One region of the Dickeya dadantii NCPPB 898 genome, then DNA from elsewhere that is predicted to be linked to it. Evidence: predicted binding sites of a transcription regulator. Region 1 holds the regulator's gene; each other region holds the start of a gene.
The links. Region 1 encodes CRP, which controls carbon source genes, mostly activating them, when cyclic AMP is high. Its sites were predicted from a motif close to ATGTGANNNNNNTCACAT; they were not measured.
Positions count from the first base shown of each region.

Region 2: the regulator CRP is predicted to act here: its motif matches at 2,866-2,883, upstream of DDA898_RS17470 (PTS sugar transporter subunit IIC).
Region 3: the regulator CRP is predicted to act here: its motif matches at 1,598-1,615, upstream of msrB (peptide-methionine (R)-S-oxide reductase MsrB).

Region 1 covers NZ_CM001976.1:4,331,471-4,338,736, reverse strand. The annotation lists gene DDA898_RS19535 (helix-turn-helix domain-containing protein) at 1-552, shown strand, start outside; gene DDA898_RS19530 (aminodeoxychorismate synthase component II) at 793-1,368, shown strand; gene argD (bifunctional acetylornithine/succinyldiaminopimelate transaminase) at 1,489-2,712, shown strand; gene crp (cAMP-activated global transcriptional regulator CRP) at 2,801-3,433, opposite strand; gene DDA898_RS19515 (OsmC family protein) at 3,822-4,229, shown strand; gene DDA898_RS19510 (phosphoribulokinase) at 4,275-5,144, opposite strand; gene DDA898_RS19505 (YheU family protein) at 5,271-5,507, opposite strand; gene DDA898_RS19500 (hydrolase) at 5,504-6,502, opposite strand; gene DDA898_RS19495 (LysE family translocator) at 6,622-7,227, shown strand.
Region 2 covers NZ_CM001976.1:3,873,544-3,880,809, reverse strand. The annotation lists gene lysA (diaminopimelate decarboxylase) at 58-1,320, shown strand; gene DDA898_RS17480 (LacI family DNA-binding transcriptional regulator) at 1,336-2,346, opposite strand; gene DDA898_RS17475 (PTS lactose/cellobiose transporter subunit IIA) at 2,474-2,800, opposite strand; gene DDA898_RS17470 (PTS sugar transporter subunit IIC) at 3,036-4,376, shown strand; gene DDA898_RS17465 (glycoside hydrolase family 1 protein) at 4,457-5,893, shown strand; gene DDA898_RS17460 (PTS sugar transporter subunit IIB) at 5,902-6,219, shown strand; gene DDA898_RS17455 (FCD domain-containing protein) at 6,405-7,172, shown strand; gene DDA898_RS17450 (GNAT family N-acetyltransferase) at 7,175-7,266, shown strand, end outside.
Region 3 covers NZ_CM001976.1:2,272,015-2,279,280, reverse strand. The annotation lists gene pncA (bifunctional nicotinamidase/pyrazinamidase) at 1-620, shown strand, start outside; gene DDA898_RS10515 (YeaC family protein) at 666-995, opposite strand; gene msrB (peptide-methionine (R)-S-oxide reductase MsrB) at 1,060-1,476, opposite strand; gene gapA (glyceraldehyde-3-phosphate dehydrogenase) at 1,825-2,820, shown strand; gene DDA898_RS10500 (D-hexose-6-phosphate mutarotase) at 3,103-3,975, shown strand; gene DDA898_RS10495 (aldo/keto reductase) at 4,024-4,875, opposite strand; gene DDA898_RS10490 (MipA/OmpV family protein) at 4,990-5,739, opposite strand; gene DDA898_RS10485 (PrkA family serine protein kinase) at 6,189-7,266, shown strand, end outside.

The DNA.
Region 1 (7,266 bases):
GGCAACGTGCGGCAACTGTGGCATAGTGTCGCCCGGCTGTTGATGCTCAGCGACGACGCCGAGATCGACCTGGCGCAGGCCAGTAGCATTCTGCCGCAAATCGTGACACGAACTGAGCTGGAGGCGTCGGGCGAGCGGCAACGGATTAACCGTTCATTGTGCGATGCGGTGCTCAGCCGCGATCAGGACGCTCTGCAGCAGTTTCACCCGTCGGTGATCAAGGCGTTACTGTATCTGGGTGAACATTTCCAGCAGGAGGTGACGCTGATTGAGCTGGCGGAGAATTCCCACATCAGCCCGTCGCATCTCTCCTATCTGCTCAAGCACAGCCTCAGGCTGTCGTTTAAGCAGATTTTGAATCAGACCCGCATTTTCTATGCCTGCCAGCGGCTGGAATGCCACCCCATGAGCCGGATCACCAATCTCTATCTGGATTGCGGCTATGGCGACCTGAGCCATTTTGAGAAAATGTTCAAACGTTATACCGGCGTTACGCCCATCGAGTTCCGGAAAAAATTCAACCCGGTGGTGTTGCGTGATGAAACCGGGTGACAGCCGGCTCCCTTTCTTAACGTCCCCGGCCATGGCATGGCCGGGTTTTTCGCGGTATTGGCACCCATTTCTTTATTTATTTTCTTCTCCATTTACTGCCTTCTCCGGCTGTTTCAGGCTCGCATCTGGACAACCGTGTCTCAACTCTTCAGACTCGACATCATTCATTCTGCATCATGTTGTGTTAGACATGACGCCTGCACCGAGCATAACGCCATTCACCCGCTGATAGATAAAGATATGCTGCTACTTATCGACAACTACGACTCCTTTACCTACAACCTGTACCAGTATTTTTGCGAGTTGGGGGCGGAGGTGCTGGTCAGGCGTAATGATGCGCTGACGCTGGCGGACATTGAGCGGTTATCGCCGCAACGGCTGGTGATTTCCCCTGGCCCCTGTACGCCGGATGACGCCGGGATTTCGCTGGCGGCTATCCGCCATTTCGCCGGCACGTTGCCGATTTTGGGGGTGTGTCTGGGGCATCAGGCGCTGGGGCAGGCGTTTGGCGCGCGGGTGGTGCGCGCCCGTCAGGTGATGCATGGCAAGACTTCGCCGGTACGGCACGCTGGCCGCGGCGTATTCGCCGGGCTGGCAAACCCGTTAACCGTCACCCGTTATCACTCGCTGATTCTGGAAAAGGATTCGCTGCCTGATTGTTTTGAGGTGACCGCCTGGACCGAGAACGACGCCGGAATCGATGAGATCATGGGTGTGCGTCACCGCTCGCTGCCGCTGGAAGGCGTGCAGTTCCACCCGGAAAGCATTCTCAGCCAGCAGGGACACCAGCTACTGAGAAATTTCCTTGATTTATAGGTGGATAGCGGGCGCAAATCCGGCATTACCGGATTAATGATTGCGTATTTTTGATTTTTTATGCATATTTAATGACTATATTTTCACTCGAAAACCACGGATATCACAACGGGGCAGCAAATGGCGACAGAGAAAGCAGCAGTAACACGGGATACTTACGATAAGGTAATTCTTCCGGTTTATGCACCCGCGCAGTTTGTGCCGGTAAAAGGCAAAGGGAGCCGTGTCTGGGATCAGCAGGGCAAGGAATATATCGACTTTTCCGGCGGCATCGCGGTAACGGCGTTGGGGCACTGCCATCCGGCGCTGGTGGCGGCGTTGAAAGAGCAGGGCGAAACCCTGTGGCATACCAGTAACGTGTTCACCAACGAACCGGCGCTGCGTTTGGCCACCAAACTGATCAATGCCACCTTTGCCGACCGCGTCTTTTTCGCTAACTCCGGTGCGGAAGCCAACGAAGCGGCATTCAAGCTGGCTCGCCATTACGCCATTACCCGCCATAGCCCGTACAAGACCAAGATCATTTCGTTTTATCAGTCGTTCCACGGCCGTACGCTGTTCACCGTTTCCGTCGGCGGCCAGCCGAAATACGCCGATGGTTTCGGCCCGAAACCGGCGGACATCGTGCATGTGCCGTTCAACGATCTGGACGCGGTAAAAGCGGTGATGGATGACCACACCTGCGCGGTGGTGCTGGAGCCGATTCAGGGCGAAGGCGGTATCACGCCCGCTACGCCGGCCTTCCTCAGCGGCGTGCGCGAGCTGTGCGATCAGTATCAGGCGCTGCTGGTATTTGACGAAGTGCAGTGCGGCATGGGCCGCAGCGGCAAGCTGTTCTCTTATATGCATTACGGCATCACGCCGGATATTCTGACCACCGCCAAAGCGCTGGGCGGCGGTTTCCCGATCAGCGCGATGCTGACCACGGAAGAGATTGCGTCGGTGATGGCGGTCGGTACTCACGGCACGACCTACGGCGGCAATCCGCTGGCCTGCGCGGTGGCGGAAGCGGCGCTGGATGTGATCAACACGCCGGAGGTGCTGTCCGGGGTGGTGGATCGTCATGCGCGCTTTGTGTCTGCGCTGGAGCGCATTAATGCGCAGTACGATATTTTCGACGAAATCCGCGGCATGGGTCTGCTGCTGGGCGCGCAGCTGAAACCGGCCTGGCATGGCCGCGCCAGGGATTTCCTGGCCGCATCGGCGGACCTGGGGTTGATGATTTTGGTGGCGGGGCCGGACGTGATCCGTTTTGTGCCGTCGCTGGTGATTACTCCGGAAGAGATCGATCAAGGCATGGCGCTGTTCGGGAAAGCAGTGGAGCAGGTGGTGAAAGGCGCGTAAGCCACGGCTTTTCTCTGCACTAAAACGACAAGAGCGTGCCTGGGCACGCTCTTTTTGATCCGGCTGATTTTGATCCGGTGGATGATAATCAGCGGGTGCCGTACACCACGATGGTTTTACCGTGGGCGGAGATCAGGTTCTGATCTTCCAGCATCTTCAGGATACGACCGACAGTTTCGCGGGAACAGCCGACAATCTGACCGATCTCCTGCCGGGTGATCTTGATTTGCATGCCGTCCGGGTGGGTCATGGCGTCCGGTTGCTTGGCCAGGTTGAGCAGGGTTTGCGCGATACGGCCGGTTACGTCGAGGAACGCCAGGTTGCCGACTTTCTGCGAGGTCACCTGCAGGCGTCGCGCCATCTGCGAGGACAACCGCATCAGAATATCCGGGTTGACCTGAATCAGCTGGCGGAATTTTTTATAGGAAATCTCAGCGACTTCGCAGGCGGTTTTCGCCCGGACCCACGCACTGCGTTCCTGACCATCTTCGAACAAACCAAGTTCGCCGATAAAATCGCCCTGATTCAGATAAGAAAGAATCATTTCCTTGCCTTCTTCATCCTTGATCAGCACGGCAACCGAGCCTTTCACGATGTAGTAAAGCGTCTCTGCTTTTTCACCCTGATGAATCAGAGTGCTCTTCGATGGGTACTTGTGAATGTGGCAATGAGAAAGGAACCATTCGAGAGTCGGGTCTGTTTGCGGTTTGCCGAGAACCATTCGCTGTTATCCTCTGTTGTAATTCACTGCGCAAATCACAGGGCTCAGAGTTCCCTGTACGGCGTGATAACATAGTTATAATTCAATTCCGTCCTGGCGGAATGACGTCAGGGAATATACTGAGGCTGTCTATAACCGTCATACTTCAGGCTGCAGGCGCGTTGGCTTTCCTGCAATCGAATTATTGAGGGTATATCGGATGACGCCAGTAAGCCGGCGGCTGGTCAGGCAGAGGCTCAACGCACACCGGTTTACGCCTTCGTTTGTAACACAGGTTGAGTGTAGTGTCTTGTGTTGTCTCGCTTCAGCATGATTAAGCTCTGATTATCAGACTTTTTTATACATAAGCGGTGTAAAATTTCAAAAATAATTGATTGAGGGCAAACTTATGCAGGCTCGGGTGAAATGGGTTGAAGGGTTAACGTTTCTTGGCGAGTCCGCGTCCGGACATCAACTGCTGATGGACGGCAACGCCGGCGATAAAGCGCCCAGCCCGATGGAAATGGTGCTGATGGCGGCAGGCGGATGCAGCGCCATTGATGTGGTGTCTATCCTGCAGAAAGGCCGCTACGATGTGGCGGACTGCGAAGTGCGCCTGACCTCTGAACGCCGTGAGGAAGCGCCGCGTTTGTTCACCGCCATCAACCTGCACTTTATCGTTACCGGCAAAGGGTTGAACGACAAGGCCGTGGAGCGTGCGGTGTCGCTGTCGGCGGAGAAATACTGCTCCGTGGCGCTGATGCTGGAGAAAGCGGTGACGATCACCCACAGCCACGAAGTGATCGCGCTCGACTAAATCGTCAGGCACGCGGCGGCGAGTTTCGGTGCTCCGCCGCGTCGCTTAGTCAATATGGTTGCCTTCTATTAATCGCTGCACCAGCGGCATCATGATCAGTTCCATCGCCAGCCCCATTTTGCCGCCCGGCACCACCAGCGTGTTGATGTGGGAAATGAACGAGCCCTGCAACATCGCCAGCAGGTAAGGGTAGTCAATGTGGTCCAGCCCCTGAAAATGAATCACCACGAAACTTTCGTCCATTGACGGAATGGCTTTGGCGGCGAACGGGTTAGAGGTATCCACCGTCGGCACGCGCTGAAAGTTGATGTGGGTGCGGGAAAACTGCGGGGTGATGTGGGTGATGTAATCCTCCATCGAACGCACGACGGAATCCATTACCGCCTCGCGGGAGTGACCGCGCTCGTTGATATCGCGCACCAGCTTCTGAATCCACTCCAGGTTGACGATCGGCACCACGCCGACCAGCAGGTCGACATGCTGCGCCACATCGTGCTGGTCGGTGACCACGCCGCCGTGCAGCCCCTCGTAAAACAACAGGTCGGTCGGTTCCGGCATCGGCTCCCAGGGGGTGAAGGTGCCGGGCACCTGATTGTAGGGAATCGCCTCGTCGTAGGTGTGTAGGTATTTGCGGGTCTGGCCGGTGCCGCTGAGGCCATATTCGATAAAGGTGTGTTCCAACTGGCAGAAATCGTTCGCTTCCGGCCCGAAATAGCTGATGTGGCGCCCCAGATCCCGCGCTTTGCGGATCGCCATGTCCATTTCCGGCCGGGTATAGCGGTGATAGCTGTCGCCGTCCACCAGCGCGGCGCGAAGGTTCAGTTGTTGGAAAATCTTGCGAAACGCCAGGCTGGTGGTGGTGGTCCCCGCACCGCTGGAGCCGGTGACCGCGATAATCGGATGCTGGTGCGACATGAGTGTAACCTCCGGTGAATGGGGCAACCTCTGGTGAACGGCGCCAACTCCGGTCAGAGATATCTGATAATTGTTAGCATGTTTATACCGTGGTGACACGCCAATTTACGTTTTTAAGCGATTGATTCAGGGCTGATACCGTTCACCGCTGCTGAGCTGGTTGCGGGGCATGATATTGACGGTTTCATGCAGTTCCGACCACACCAGTACCACGTCGCCCTGCGCCAGTTGCTGGCGTATATCAGCCACTTTTTCTTCCAGCGTTCGCTCCTGCTCGCCGTAGTCGGTCCCTTCGCGCAGGACGAACGATTCAATCAGATTTTGCAGCGTTTCCGTCGCCAGTTCTTGCCAGGGAATGATCATGCGTTCTGCTCCAGATAAGGGGTAAACCAGTCGGGAATACGGTGTTCCAGCCACAGTTCGGGTTTGCGCCACGATCCGCCGACAAAACCGACATGGCCGCCGCATTCCGTCAGTTGATAGTCGATGTTGGCCGGCAGTTGCGATATATCGGGGATCACGGCCGGCGTCATGAACGGATCGTCTTTGGCCTGAATGATCAGCAACGGCTGGCGGATGTGCGACAACTGCGGCAGCGCGCTGCTGCGCCGGTAATACTCCGTTGCATCGGTAAAGCCATGTAGCTGGGCGGTGATCAGATCATCAAATTCTCTCAGGCGGCGTACTTGTCGTAGCCTCGCGGCGGAAACGGGCAGGCAATCGGGGTAGACGGAAAGCTTGCGCAAAGCGCTGCGGCGCAGCAGATTAAGCAGATACGATTGGTACACGCGGGAAAACCCGTGCTCCAGACGGCGGCTGCAAGGCTCCAGCATCAGCGGCGCGGAGACGATCGCCGCGGCGTTCAGCGTGCCGGGCGCGTCCTGACGGCTCAGCAGGCAGGCCAGCATGTTGCCGCCCAGCGATACTCCGACCGCCGCGGTGGGGGCGGCACCCAGCGTCTGGTTCAGCCAGTGCAGGAAATAGCGAGCGTCCTCGGTTTCGCCGGCGTGATAAGCGCGCGGCAGACGGTTGGGTTGTCCGCCGCAACCGCGAAAGTGCATCACCACCGCCAGCCAGCCGCGCCGCTGACAGGCGGCCATCAACCCGTGGGCGTAAGGACTGTGAAAACTGCCCTCCAGCCCATGAAACAGCACCACGCGAGGTTTGTGCTGCGCCTGAGTCGGCGCTTCGCTCCAGGCGAGATCGACAAAATCCCCGTCCGGCATAGTCAGTTTCTGCCACACCGGCTTCAGGGCCGGATGGCGGCGAAGCAACCGCGGCAGCAAGGTCTGCAGGTGCGGGTTGCGCACGCCCGGTAAAGGCTGAAAACACGTGCCACGCTGAGAAGAATTATTCATAACCAGAAAGCCATGATGAAAAGGTGCCGTGATAGCCGTTGCGGCACGGTGAAAAGCTTGTCTGCATCACACCGCGCTGCTAGGTTGTGACGTCCCTTCCGTTAAAGGATTGTCGTTTCATGGAGCACTTCAGCCTGTTTCTTTCGATGCTCGGTTTTTTGTGGGTCGCCGCTATTACGCCCGGCCCTAATAATATGCTACTTACCGCCTCCGCCGCCAATTTTGGCGTATGGCGTTCCATGCCGCTGATGCTGGGTATCATGGTCGGCATGCAAAGTATGCTGCTGCTGGTGGCGCTGGGGCTGGGCAGCCTGATCCTGCTTTATCCGTCGCTGCATCTGGCGTTGAAAGTGTTGGGCAGCGTGTATCTGCTGTGGCTGTCGTGGAAGATTGCCACCGCGGCGTATGAAAAGCTGGATACCGACACCGCGCCGCCGGCGCCGATCCCACTGTATCAGGGCGGGTTACTGCAATTCCTCAATCCAAAGGCCTGGCTGATGGCGCTGGGCGCGGTGGCGGGGTTTAGTCTGGCCGGCGACGGTTATGCGGGCTCGGTGGTGGCGATCAGCGTCGCGATGGTAGGCGTTAATTTCGTGGCTGGGGTTATCTGGCTGGGATTCGGCGCGATGATCGGCCGCTTGTTGCGTAGTCCGCGCGCCTGGAAGATTTTCAATCTCGCTATGGGGTTGCTGACGGCGACCTGCGTGCTGATGATCTGGCATTGATGATTTGGCATGAAGAAGAAAGCGGCGGGCTGTTCCGCC
Region 2 (7,266 bases), 460 kb from region 1:
TTATAGGATGCAGGCCAGCACAATTTCGGCATCTGATAACGCCACGGTACGATATCCATGCCACACGATCTGAATGACCTTTCCCATGCGCTGAACGTCCAGAGCCTGCGCGCGCTGCCGGAACGCTTTGGCTGCCCGCTGTGGGCCTACGATGCCGAGACTATCATTGAGCGCATCGGTCAGTTGCGCCAGTTCGACACCATCCGTTTTGCGCAGAAAGCCTGTTCCAACCTGCATATTCTGAAACTGATGCGCCAGCAGGGCGTGAAGGTGGATTCGGTATCGCTGGGCGAAATTGAACGCGCGCTGGCGGCCGGGTTTGAGCCGGGTACCGAGGCGCACGAGATCGTGTTTACCGCCGATGTGCTGGATGACGCCACGCTGCAACGGGTGCACGAGCTGAACATTCCGGTGAATGCCGGTTCCATCGACATGCTGCATCAACTGGGCGAGCGTTCGCCGGGTCACCCGGTGTGGCTGCGTATTAATCCGGGATTCGGCCACGGCCACAGTCAGAAGACCAACACCGGCGGCGAAAACAGCAAACACGGTATCTGGTATGCCGATTTGCCGCAGGCGCTGGAGGCGCTGAGCCGTTATCGCCTGAAGCTGGTGGGCATCCACATGCATATCGGCTCCGGTGTTGATTACGGGCACCTGGAGCAGGTGTGCGACGCGATGGTGCAGCAGGTGCTGGCGGTGGGGCAGGATCTGGAGGCGATTTCCGCCGGCGGCGGGTTGTCGATTCCCTATCGTCACGGCGGCGAGCGCATTGATACTCAACACTATTATGGACTGTGGAACCGGGCGCGGGAGCAGATCGCCGCGCATCTGGAGCACCCGGTGGCGCTGGAAATCGAACCGGGGCGTTTTCTGGTGGCGGAGTCCGGCGTGCTGGTGGCGCAGGTGCGCGCGGTAAAAGACATGGGCAGCCGTCATTTTGTGCTGGTGGACGCCGGATTCAGCGACCTGATGCGCCCGGCGATGTACGGCAGTTACCATCACATCACTCTGTTGCCGGGCGACGGGCGCGATCTGAGCCAGTCCGCGCTGCGCGACACCGTGGTGGCCGGCCCGCTGTGCGAATCCGGCGATGTGTTCACCCAGCAGGCGGGCGGTGGAGTGGAAACGCTGCCGCTGCCGTCGGCGCAGGTGGGCGATTATCTGGTGTTCCATGACACCGGCGCTTACGGCGCGTCGATGTCCTCCAACTACAATAGCCGCCCGCTGATCGCCGAAGTGCTGTTTGAACAAGGGCAGCCGCGGCTGATTCGCCGCCGTCAGACGCTGGACGAACTGCTGGCGCTGGAGCGGGTGTAACCGCTCGGTGCCGATTCAGCGCGTGTGCGGCCCTTGCGTCACCGAGGCGCGCCGTTTCAATTCACCGATAAACGGGGCGATCGGTTTGACCGATGCGCCTTCGGACAGTTTCAGCGCCTGCGAGATGGCGGCGCTGATCATCTCTTCAATCGGCAAATACACCGTGGACAGCGCCGGGTTCAGATAAGGCGCGCTGGGAATATCGTCAAAGCCGAACAGCGACACGTCTTGCGGCAGCCGCTTGCCGGCTTCGAGCAGCGCTTTCATCGCGCCGATGCACATATCGTCGTTGCTGGCGAAGATCGCGGAAAAACCGGCGTCATGCGCCAGCAGCTCGCGTACCGCCTGATAGCCGCCGGGCACCAGATTATCGCCGTTGACCACCCGCAGCGGATCATAAGGGATACGATGATGATCCAGCGCCTGCCGGTAACCCGCCAGACGTGCGCGCGCGGTCGGGGTGTTGATCGGCCCGGTGATGCAGGCGATTTCGCGGTGCCCTTGCTGCACCAGATAATCGATCAACTGAAATACCGCCTGCTGTTGTTCGAACCAGACGCAGCGGTCAGGCGCCATCGGCAGGTGACGGTTGATGACCACGATCGGCACCGTAGACTGCTCCAGCAGCCCCATCAGCGCCGCGTCGGACATGTGGCGGGTATAGAGCACGATGGCGTCGCAGCGGCGATCGGTCAGCAGTTGCACCGCCTGTTGTTCGTCTTCCGGCGTATCGTGACCGTCGGTCACGATCAGGTGCTTGCCGCTGGTTTCGGTGCGTTCCGCCGCCCGGCGCAGCAAGCGGCCGAAATAGGGGCCGTCGAAATTGGATACCACCAGGCCGAGGCTGTTTGAGCTGCGTTGCGCCAGCGATCGCGCCAGAAAGTTGGGGCGATAGCCCAGTTCTTCCATCGCTTTGAACACGGCATCGCGCGTGCTTTGCTTCACCTGACCCGTACCGTTCAACACCCGTGATACTGTGGCTTTGGATACGCCGGCATGCCTTGCCACATCAAGCATGGTCATCATGGTTTGCACCTTCCCTGTTTTTACCGAAGTCTGTCACAGAGTTGTTATCAATCTTTGTCACATACTAGCACACTGGCACAGCGTCAGTGGGGCAGGTGCAGAATATCTCTCTGCCGGCGCGGCGTCGTCAGGCTGATGAGCGTTCAAACAGCTCTTTGCGCAGCAGTACCAGCTCTTCGGCCAGATCGTGGCATAGCATGGCGGTCATCAGATGATCCTGCGCGTGTACCATAATCAGATTGACCGGCACCTTGCCTTCGCCTTCATCCAGCCCGATCAGCCGGGTCTGGATAAGATGGGCCGCTTTCGCCGCCTCCTTTGAGGCCAGCAGCTGCGCGTCGGCCTGCGCCCAGTCCTGACCGCGGGCGGCCTGAATCGCCATCATGGCGCTGGATCGGGCTTCACCGGCGTTGATCAGTAGCTCCATCACGGTCTGTTCCATATCGAATTCCATCGCGTCGTCCTCTTGGTATGCCAAATTTGATGTTTGCCATGTTATTGGAATTCCAATATTGGCTTGTGAGAACAATGTCACAGAAAAATTATTCATTTGTTTTATTTTTTGGCATGCCAAACGCGAAAGCGCTGAACCTGCCGTCCATTCTTCCGCGCGTAACGGCCACTACGGGGGCGATAGCCTCTGATAACAACAACCCCTGAAAATGCAGGTAAATCAAAGAGGTGGAGTTATGTCATTCAAGGATCAGGCCATCGATTCATTAGGATCGTTTGCCAACCAGTTCAACAGCCTGAGATACATCATGGCGATCAAAGCCTCGTTCATCACGCTGATGCCGGTGATCATCGTGGGCGCGTTTTCTGTGCTGATCTCCAATATGGTGCTCGACCCCAGGAACGGGCTGGCGAGTTTCGCCATGTTCTCCTTTCTGGCGCCGCTCAAACCGATTATGAGCGGCATTAACTACGCCACACTGAACTTTCTCACCATCGGCGCGGTGTTCCTGATCGGTATCGAGCTGGGGAAAATCAACGGCTCCCGCGGGCTGTTCCCCGGTTTGCTGGCGGTGATCTGTTTCATTTCGATTACCCCCACCACCATCGATATGGTGATCAACGGCCAGACGCTGCCGGTGAAAGACGTGCTGGCGCGCCAGTTTTCCGACACCAAGAGCCTGTTCCTCGGCATGTTCATCGCCATTCTGTCGGTGGAGATTTACTCCAAGCTGGAATCGGTGGACCGGCTGCGCATCAAGATGCCGGACAGCGTGCCGCCGAATGTGTCCGCGTCGTTTTCGGCGTTGATCCCGGCGATCATCACCGTGACGCTGGTGGCGACCTTTGGGTTTACCTTCCAGAAAGTGACCGGCATGTACCTGTACGACGCCATCTACATGGTGGTGCAGCAGCCGCTGGAATCGGTGGTGCAGAGCCTGCCGGGGCTGTTGATCCTGATGTTTGTGGCGCAACTGTTCTGGGTGATCGGCATCCACGGCAACCAGATGATCAAGCCGATCCGCGAACCGCTGTTGCTGGGGGCGATCGCGGTGAACATGACCGCGTTTGAACAGGGTCACGAGGTGCCGAATATCATCACCATGCCGTTCTGGGACGTGTATATGAGCATCGGCGGCTCCGGGCTGACCATCGGGCTGCTGCTGGCGGTGATGATCGCTTCCCGCCGCCGCGAAATGAAAGAGATCGCCAAGATCTCCTTCGGCCCGTGCGTGTTCAACATCAATGAGCCGGTGATTTTCGGTATGCCGATCATGCTCAACCCGATTCTGGCGATTCCGTTCATCATCACGCCGCTGGTCACCGGCACCATCGGTTACTTCGCCACCAGCATGGGCTTTGCCGGCAAAGCGGTGGTGATGGTGCCTTGGACCACGCCGCCGATCATCAACGCCTGGCTGTCCACCGCCGGTTCCATGGGCGCGGTGGCGACGCAGATTGTTTGCATCATCGTCGCCACCCTGATTTACCTGCCGTTCGTCAAAGTGGCGTCTCGTCGTGCCGAGCAGGCGCAGCGGGAAGCGGAAGCCGAGCAGGCCAGTGTAGCGAAAAGCTAAGCGTATTAAACACGTAAGCAGATCGAACACGTAAGCGAATCGAACAACGAAGCGAATCGAAAAACGAAAGGGAGAAAGGCATGAGCAAGGTATCAATGACCCTTCCCGAGGGCTTCATTCTGGGGGCGGCGTCGTCCGCCTGGCAGACCGAAGGATGGTCAGGCAAGAAGAGCGGGCAGGATTCCTATCTGGACCTGTGGTACAAGCGCGACCGGCAGGTATGGCACAACGGCTACGGTCCGGCGGTGGCTACCGACTTCTACAACCGCTACCGCGAAGACGTGGCGCTGATGAAGCAGACCGGGCTGACCCATTTCCGCACCTCCATCAACTGGTCGCGCTTCATGCTGGACTATGAAAACGGCGTGGTGGATGAGGAATACGCTGCTTACATCGACAACCTGATCGACGAACTGCACCGGCAGGGCATCGAACCGATGCTGTGTCTGGAGCATTACGAGCTGCCGGCGGTGCTGTTCGAGAAGTATCAGGGCTGGTCGTCGAAGCGGGTGGTGGAGTGGTTCGTGCAGTACGCCGACGCGGTGTTCGCCCGCTATGCCGGCAAGGTTAAGCGCTGGTTCACCTTTAACGAGCCGATTGTGGTGCAAACCCGCGTCTATCTGGACGCGGCGCGCTACCCCTACCAGCAGGACACCGGCGTCTGGATGCAGTGGAACCACCACAAGAATCTGGCGACCGCCAAAGTGGTGCAACTGTTCCGCGACAAAGGTTACCACCGCCACGGCGGCAGCATCGGGGTGATCCTCAATCCGGAGGTGACCTATCCGCGTTCCAGCGCCGCGCACGATGTGGAAGCGGCGCGGCTGTATGACCTGTTCTACAACCGGGTATTTCTGGACCCGGCGCTGAAGGGCGAATACCCGGCGGAGCTGCTGGCGCTGCTGGAAACGCATCAGGTGCATTGGGATTACACCGAGGAAGAGCTGGCTATCATCCGCGCCAATACCGTGGACGAGGTGGGGATCAATCTCTATTACCCGCACCGGGTCAAAGCGCCCAGCCGGGCGTGGAACAGCAACACGCCGTTCCACCCGGCCTACTACTACGAGCATTTCGAACTGCCCGGCCGGCGGATGAACAAGTCCCGTGGCTGGGAGATTAATCCCCGCATCATTTACGACATGGCGATGCGCCTGAAAGACGAATACGGCAACCTGCCCTGGTTCGTGTCGGAAAACGGCATGGGGATTGAAAACGAAGGCCAGTTCAAAGACGGCCGCGGCGTGGTGCAGGATGATTACCGTATCGCGTTCATCGCCGAACACCTTTACTGGACGTTAAAGGCGCGCGAAGACGGGGCCAACTGTCTGGGTTACATGCTGTGGGCCTTTACCGACAACGTCTCGCCGATGAACGCGTTCAAGAACCGTTACGGCCTGATTGAAATCGATCTGGAGCACGACCGGCAGCGGCGGCCGAAGAAATCGGCAAGCTGGTTCCGTCAGGTGCGGGACAGCGGCGTGCTGGCGTTCGAACTGGACGATGAAGATAAATAGGGGGAAAGATGAAACGGATCGTACTGGCCTGCTCGGCAGGCATGTCCACGTCGCTGGTGGTGACCAAAATGGAAAAAGAAGCGACGGCGCGCGGCATGGAATACCAGATTTACGCCATTCCCGAACAGAACCTGCGGGATGAACTGCAAACCTACGGCGACGATATCATCGCGGTGCTGCTGGGGCCGCAGGTGCGGTTCAAGCTGACGGAAAACAAGAAACTGACCGACGAGTACCAGATCCCGATCGCGGTGATCGATTCGGTGGCTTACGGCACCCTGAACGGCGCAAAGGTACTCGATCAGGCGCTGAGTTTGGTAAACTGAGCCCCTGATTGCTGTAAGTAACGCGCGGACCGGTGGTGCAGACCCCGGTCCGCGTTTAGGCTGTGGACCCTGACGAACGCGCGCGTTGTGCCGGCGCGGCGATGATTCAGGGGCGCGCAGCCTGGTATCCGGCCCCGCGTCGGGGCGGCAGCGGTGTTCAATTCTCGGCCGTTCAGGGTGGCATTGTGGCGAAGGTTGTGGTTCTACAAGAAAGAAAGCAATACCAGGAGATAGGGTGTGACCTGCGGGAGAAAATCCAGCAGGGGGAGTACCCGGTCGGGGCGCGTCTTCCGCCGGAGCGGAATATTGCCGAAACCTACGGCGTCAGCCGCACCATCGTGCGTGAAGCGTTGCTGATGCTGGAGCTGGAAGGCACGGTGGATATCCGCCAGGGGTCGGGCGTGTACGTGTTGCGCGTGCCGTCAGCGGAGGAGCCGTCCCCCAATGCGCAAAACCGCATCGGCGCGTTTGAAATGCTGCAGGCGCGCCAGTTGCTGGAAAGCAATATCGCCGCGTTTGCCGCCCGCATGGCGACCCGCAATGACATTGATATCTTGCGGCATACGCTGGAGCAGGAGCAGGCGGCCATCGCCGCCAATGATTACCGCAGCGATTTCGACAAAATCTTTCATCTGCAGGTGGCGGGTGCCACCCAAAACCAGATGCTGCTGGAAACGGTCAGCAATATCTGGTCTTGCCGGGACGAAAGCCCCATCTGGCAGCAGCTTTACAGCCATGTCGGCAACCACGGCTACCGGTTGAAATGGCTGGCGGACCACCAGACGATACTGGCGGCGCTGCGTCGTCGGGATGTCAGCGGCTCTTATCAGGCGATGTGGCAACATCTGGAAAACGTCAAAACCACCCTGATGGAGATTTCCGACGCCGAAGCGCCGGAATTTGACGGCTATCTGTTCGATTCGGTACCGATCTTTCAGGGAAAACTGGTCTGAGCATGACGACGATGGAATCTAAGGCAACGATAGGATCTCAGGTCTCGATTGGTTATCTGGCGGATTACCCGCACTTTGAGGCGCAGGTCGTCGA
Region 3 (7,266 bases), 2.1 Mb from region 1:
TGGATATCCAGAACGATTTCTGTGCGGGCGGCGCGCTGGCCGTCTCGGACGGCGATAGCGTGGTCGCGGTGGCAAATCAGGCTATCGCCGCTTGCCAGCAGGCCGGAGTAACGATCATTGCCTGCCAGGACTGGCACCCGGCGGATCACCGCAGTTTTGCCGTTAATTCCGGCACCCAAGTGGGTGATGTGGGCGAATTGGACGGTTTACCGCAAATCTGGTGGCCGGTGCATTGCGTACAGGGTTCGCCCGGCGCCGACTTACATCCCGGGCTGAATCAGCAGGCGATAAATTGGGTAGTACGCAAAGGAACGCATCCCTTTATCGACAGCTATAGCGCATTTTTCGACAACGGCCGCCGCACCCGCACCGAGCTGTATGACTGGTTGAAAGCCAGAGACATTACCCGGTTGACCATCATGGGGCTGGCAACCGATTACTGCGTCAAATATACCGTGCTGGATGCGCTGGCGTTGGGTTATCAGACCGAGGTGCTGACGGACGGCTGCCGCGGCGTTAACCTGCACCCGAAAGACAGTCAGCAAGCGCTGGAGGTGATGGCGAAACACGGCGCCACGCTGCTCGAACTGCCAGCGTTTATCGCCTCGCTCAGCCAGTAGTTCCTGCACGCATCACGCCAGTCGCCGATGCTGGCGTGAGCGGGTTTAGTCCTGCGGTTTCAGGGTGGTAATAGGTTCCAGGGTGGTAATAGATTCCAAAGCGGCAGCAGGCTTTAGGGCAGTAACGGTATCGCCGGCAAAACGCTGCTTTAGCTCTTGCTTACTTTTCATTTCGATTTCACCGCGGGTGTTGATCGTCATGTGGTCCGCCTCGGCGTTATTACGCGCCTGCCACAACATGACCATCTGCAAGGCATTTTCCTTTTGCTCCGCCGTCAGGGGTACCCCATCCGGCCATTTTCCCAACTCCACCGCCGTCACCAGACGCTGGTAGATTTCCGGGGTCATACTGTTTATTAAATCATCCAGTTGCATGTTTTTCTGCCTGAAGCCAGATTTTAGCTGAAACGTTTCAAGTCAAAGTATTGTATTAGCGATGTTAACCATCCGTCTGTTGCCCGTTTTCCGTATCGATAAAGCTGAGCGACGCGGAGTTCACGCAATAACGTTCGCCGGTGGTGTCCTGCGGGCCATCGGGGAACACATGCCCCAGATGCGCATCGCAATGGCCACAGCGGATTTCGATACGCTGCATATGGTGGGAATTGTCTTCCAGATAGCGAATAGCGTCCTCCGCCACCGGGCGATCGAAGCTAGGCCAGCCGCAGCCGGAGTCATATTTGTGGTCGGAATAAAACAGCGGCTGATGACAGCACAGGCAGTGGTAAACCCCGGTACGCTTGTTATGCAGCAGTTTGCCGGTGTAAGGACTTTCCGTCCCCCGCAGCTGCGTAACGTGCCGCTGCAGATCGGTTAACTCGTCCAGATTACGTGGTGAAGCAGTTATCTTGGTCATCAGGTTCTCACTGAAACACGGTTTTTCGCCAGCGCGATGATGCATAATTCTAACAAAAAGTTAACACCGCCACAGCCTATTTTGACCTACACTCATCCCTATGCGGCAAAGGCACTTTTAATTGTGATCTCAATCACAATTACACCTATGGCAGGTGTTTTAATGCCTGTGCATTCCTCATATGATTAGGTTATGCACTTTAATTAGGCTGATAGCTGTTGATCGCGCAACTGTTGAACGGACTTTTGACTTACCGCAACGATTGACACGATTCCGCTTGACGCTCAGTAAGGTTTTTGTAATTTTACAACCAACCTTTTATTCACAAACCAATAGCTGGTGGAATATATGACTATCAAAGTAGGTATCAACGGGTTTGGCCGCATTGGCCGTATCGTTTTCCGCGCTGCCCAGGAACGTTCTGACATCGAAATCGTTGCCATCAACGATTTGCTGGATGCGGATTACATGGCGTACATGCTGAAGTATGACTCCACCCACGGCCGTTTCAACGGCACCGTTGAAGTGAAAGACGGTCACCTGGTTGTCAACGGCAAAACCATCCGTGTTACCGCAGAGAAAGATCCGGCTAACCTGAAGTGGAACGAAATCGGTGTTGACGTTGTTGCTGAAGCAACCGGTATCTTCCTGACCGACGAAACTGCACGCAAACACATTCAGGCTGGCGCCAAGAAAGTGGTTCTGACCGGTCCGTCCAAAGACGACACCCCGATGTTCGTTATGGGCGTTAACCACGCCGCTTACGCTGGTCAGGACATCGTTTCCAACGCGTCTTGCACCACTAACTGCCTGGCGCCGCTGGCTAAAGTCATCAACGACAAATTCGGTATCGTTGAAGCGCTGATGACCACCGTTCACGCCACTACCGCTACGCAGAAAACCGTTGACGGCCCGTCTCACAAAGACTGGCGCGGCGGCCGCGGCGCGTCTCAGAACATCATCCCGTCCTCTACCGGCGCTGCTAAAGCTGTAGGTAAAGTGATCCCGGCTCTGAACGGCAAACTGACCGGTATGGCGTTCCGCGTACCGACTCCGAACGTATCCGTGGTTGACCTGACTGCCCGTCTGGAAAAACCGGCTACTTACAAAGAAATTTGTGCCGCTATCAAAGCCGCTTCTGAAGGCGAGCTGAAAGGCGTTCTGGGTTACACCGAAGATGACGTGGTTTCCACCGATTTCAACGGCGAAAAACTGACCTCCGTGTTCGATGCCAAAGCAGGTATCGCACTGAGCGACACCTTCGTGAAACTGGTTTCCTGGTATGACAACGAAACCGGCTATTCCAACAAGGTTCTGGACCTGATCGCCCACATCTCCAAATAATGTGGCGATGAACAGATGATGAAAGGGCGACATAAGTCGCCCTTTTTTATTGGGTATATACCCGTCAGACTTCAGGTTGCAGGTGCGTTGGCTGCCCTCACTCACCCCAATCACTTACTTATGTAAGTTCCTGGGGATTCATTCGGTTGCCGCGTTACAAGGCGCTTAACGAGCCTTGCCCTGTCGGGCCAACGCACTGCGTTGTTCAACACGCGAGCGTGTTGTCCTACAACTCGGATTATTTTGGGTATACAACAAGACCATCAAGGCAAAACCAATACCATGAACGATAAAATTTATTCACTTCCCATCAATAACGCGATCACCACACACCTGAGCCAGCGCCAGCTGGACCAACTGCCGATTATCGTGGTGGATCATCCGCAGGTTCGTGCCGCTGTCGCACTACAGGGCGCGCATCTGATTAGCTGGCAGCCCAAAGGTGAACAACCGGTGCTGTGGCTGAGCGACAATACGCCATTCGAGCACGGCGTGGCGATTCGTGGCGGCGTGCCCATCTGCTTCCCCTGGTTTGGTCCGGCCGCACAGCCCAACCACGGTTTTGGCCGACTGCTGGCGTGGGAATTCACCTCGCACAGCGAAGACGCCAACGGCGTTACTCTCACCTTCACGCTGCGTGATTCCGAACAAACACGCGCCGCCTGGCCGCACGCGTTTACCGTACTGGCGCGCTTCCATTTAAGCGCGCAGGAATGCCGCATGGAACTCGAATGCCACGGCGACTACAGTATCACCAGCGCGCTGCACACTTATTTCCAGATTGGGGAGATCGGCAAAATCCGCATTAGCGGTCTGGGCAACACCTTTATCGACAAGGTTAACGATGGCAAAACCGACACCCAGCAGGGTGACCTGACCTTTGCGACCCGTACCGACCGCATTTATACCCAGCCAGCGTCACTCAGCCTGATTGAAGACCCGGTGTTGCAACGCACTATTGAAGTGCATCACGTTCACCACAGCGACGTGGTGGCCTGGAACCCGGGCGCAGAACTGTCTCGCACCATCAGCGACATGACCGATGACGGCTACCAGACTTTTGTGTGTGTTGAAACCGCGCGCGTTACCCAGCCGCTCGTGGCAACCACGCAAGCACCGGCACGTCTTACCTCCACCATTCGTCTGCGTAAATAATCTCTTTTCTGCTCTGCTCATGGCTGGCGAAAGCCAGCCATGCTTCGATTACACCACATCCAGCGGCAGCTTGCGGCGTGGGGCGGGATAAGCCTCATCCAGTATGGCAAGATCCTCAGGTGACAACGTCACTTGAAGCGCAGCGGCATTTTCTTTGACATGCGCCAGCGTACCGGCTTTGGGGATGGCGATGACGCCAGGCTGGCGCGTCACCCAGGCCAGCAACACCTGTGCGGGCGTCAGCGCATGTTGCTGCGCCACACGCACCACCGCCGGATGAGCAAACAGGTTATGGCGCAGCTCACCGGCCTGCGCCAGCGGACAATAGGCCATGACGGGAAGCCGCCGTTGCTGACACCAGGGCAGCAGGTCATACTCAATGCCCCGAGACGCCAGATGATACAGCACCTGATTGGTCTGACACTGTTCTCCGCCCCGGTATGACCACAGTTCTTCCATGTCATCGGTATCCAGATTAGAGACGCCCCAGCGTCCAATCTTGCCCGCCTGCTGCAACTTTTCCATCGCGGCGATGGTATCCACCAGCGGAATGCCGCCGCGCCAGTGCAGCAAATACAGATCGATATGATCGGTTTGCAGGCGTTTCAGGCTACGTTCACAGGCGGCAATCGCCCGCTCGCCGCCCGCATTATGCGGATACACTTTGGAGACCAGGTAGACACGGTCGCGGCGGCCGCGAATCGCCTCTCCCACGACTTCTTCCGCCCCACCTTCGGCGTACATTTCCGCCGTATCGATCAACGTCATACCCAGATCGATGCCGGCCTGTAGCGCGCTGACTTCGCTGCTCCGCCGTTGGGCGCTTTCGCCCATGAACCAGGTTCCCTGACCAACCGCGGGAACGGCGTTTCCATCCGGAAATGTTACCTGTTTCGTCATGTTATTCCTCCTCTGTGCTCAGGGTAACAAACCCCGGCCGCTCCATTAATGTGCAAATGGGGTGAATCCACCCCATTTTTGTGCAGCCGATGCACAATCACCACGCAATTCGCTTCAGAAGGTATAACTGACACCGCCTCCCAGCATCAGGTTATAGCTTTTATCGACCATCGGGCTGCTTTTGATCTCATCCGACAGCCGGATATAGCGCCCGCTGACCCAGGTACTCCAACTGGTATTGATTTTGTAGCCGGCGTTAAGTTCGACATATGGCGACCAGCCATCATCCGGCTGATAATCGCGCAATCCGGAGCGGGCCGATTCGTCGCCGGTGACGCCATAATAGTAGCGATTCTGGTTTTCGCTCGACCAGGTAATCCCCACGCCCGGCGTCAGGCTCCAGTCGCCGTCGTTGAAGCGGTAAAGGTAGGCGGAGTCCCACACCAGGCCGTTGCTGTAATCCAGCGTGTCGCCGGCCAGCAAGGTGCGCAAGGTACCCCATTGCGCATCGTAACGATAGGATAACCCCGCCATCAGCGTACCGCGCCGACGCTCAAGCTGCTTCATCTGGCTATCATCGCTATCGCCCGGCTTGAAGCCGAATGGGTTGTAATACGCCGTCAGCGACAGCTTGTTCTGCGCGTCATTCCACAGATAATACCCGCCCTGCAGGCCGCGCAGATAAAAGCTCTCGCTTTCATAAGTCACCATCGGAAAAGCATAAACATGACCGCTATCGCCACGGTATAGCGGGGTTTCGCCGACCGCGCCCAGCCCCAGAGCGAACTCGTCCGCAAAGGCTGCCGGAGCCGCCGCCGTTCCGGCCAGCGCTGCCGTTAAGAAAGTTAATACGCAATTTTTCACGATTGTCGGTTCCCATTCAGTGTTACGTATTTGATCACTTCCAGCAGGATAGCAGCGCCGGAGTCCTACATACATCACATTAATGTGAAAGATACATAAGTTATAACGATTTCGTCTGCCTGCTGGCACCCCGCATCAGGGCTGCATTGGCAGATAAAAAAGCCGGTTGCGAGCCGCCGCGCCGAAGTGAGTCATTGAAATATCTTAAAAATGCGACGAAAGAATAGAGGAAATTTTATGGATGCAAACTACGCTTTAAACAAGGAGGAGGATTTCCGCTGAGTGTAGCCGGGCGCCGGTTGTCCACCCTTTCCCGCCAGCCAAAGTTGGCATAAGGGTTGCTGTATCTCAGTAAGCGGTCTTCTTCCGGGAGAGCCATCCATTAAACAGGCTGTAACATATCATTCGCTCTCTTACTCTGTGTTAATCGACGAAGGACGGGCAACGCTATGAACATATTTGATCATTATCGCCAGCGTTACGACGCTGCCAAAGACGAAGAGTTCACTCTGCAAGAGTTCCTTACCATCTGCCAGCAGGATCGCAGTGCGTATGTGAACGCCGCTGAGCGATTGTTAATGGCTATCGGTGAACCTGTTATGGTCGACACCGCTTTGGAACCGCGTCTGTCTCGTTTATTTTCCAACCGGGTAATTGCCCGCTACCCTGCGTTCGAAGAGTTCTATGGTATGGAAGAAGCCATCGAACAAATCGTCTCCTACCTGAAACACGCCGCACAAGGGCTTGAAGAGAAAAAACAAATTCTCTATCTGCTGGGGCCGGTGGGTGGCGGTAAATCTTCGCTGGCTGAACGGTTGAAATCGCTGATGCAACGCGTTCCTATCTACATTCTGAGCGCTAACGGCGAGCGCAGCCCGGTCAACGACCATCCGCTCAGCCTGTTTAACCCGCTGGAAGATGCCTCGATTCTGGATAAAGAATATGGTATCCCGCGCCGCTATCTGGGCACCATCATGTCGCCCTGGGCGGCCAAACGGCTGCAGGAATTCGGCGGCGACATCACCAAATTCCGCGTCGTCAAGGTATGGCCGTCCATTCTGGCCCAGTTGGCTATCGCCAAAACCGAACCGGGCGATGAAAACAATCAGGACATTTCCGCGCTGGTCGGGAAGGTGGACATTCGTAAGCTGGAGCATTTCGCCCAGAATGACCCGGACGCCTATGGTTACTCCGGCGCGCTGTGCCGGGCCAACCAGGGCGTGATGGAATTTGTGGAAATGTTCAAAGCGCCGATCAAGGTGCTCCACCCGTTACTGACCGCGACGCAGGAAGGTAACTATAACGGCACCGAAGGTATCGCCGCCCTGCCGTTCAACGGCATTATTCTTGCCCACTCCAACGAATCGGAATGGGTGCAGTTCCGCAACAACAAAAATAACGAGGCGTTCCTTGACCGTGTCTACATCGTCAAAGTGCCTTACTGCCTGCGCGTTTCCGAAGAGGTCAGAATTTACGACAAACTGTTGGTAAACAGTGAGCTGAGCCGCGCGCCCTGCGCCCCCGGCA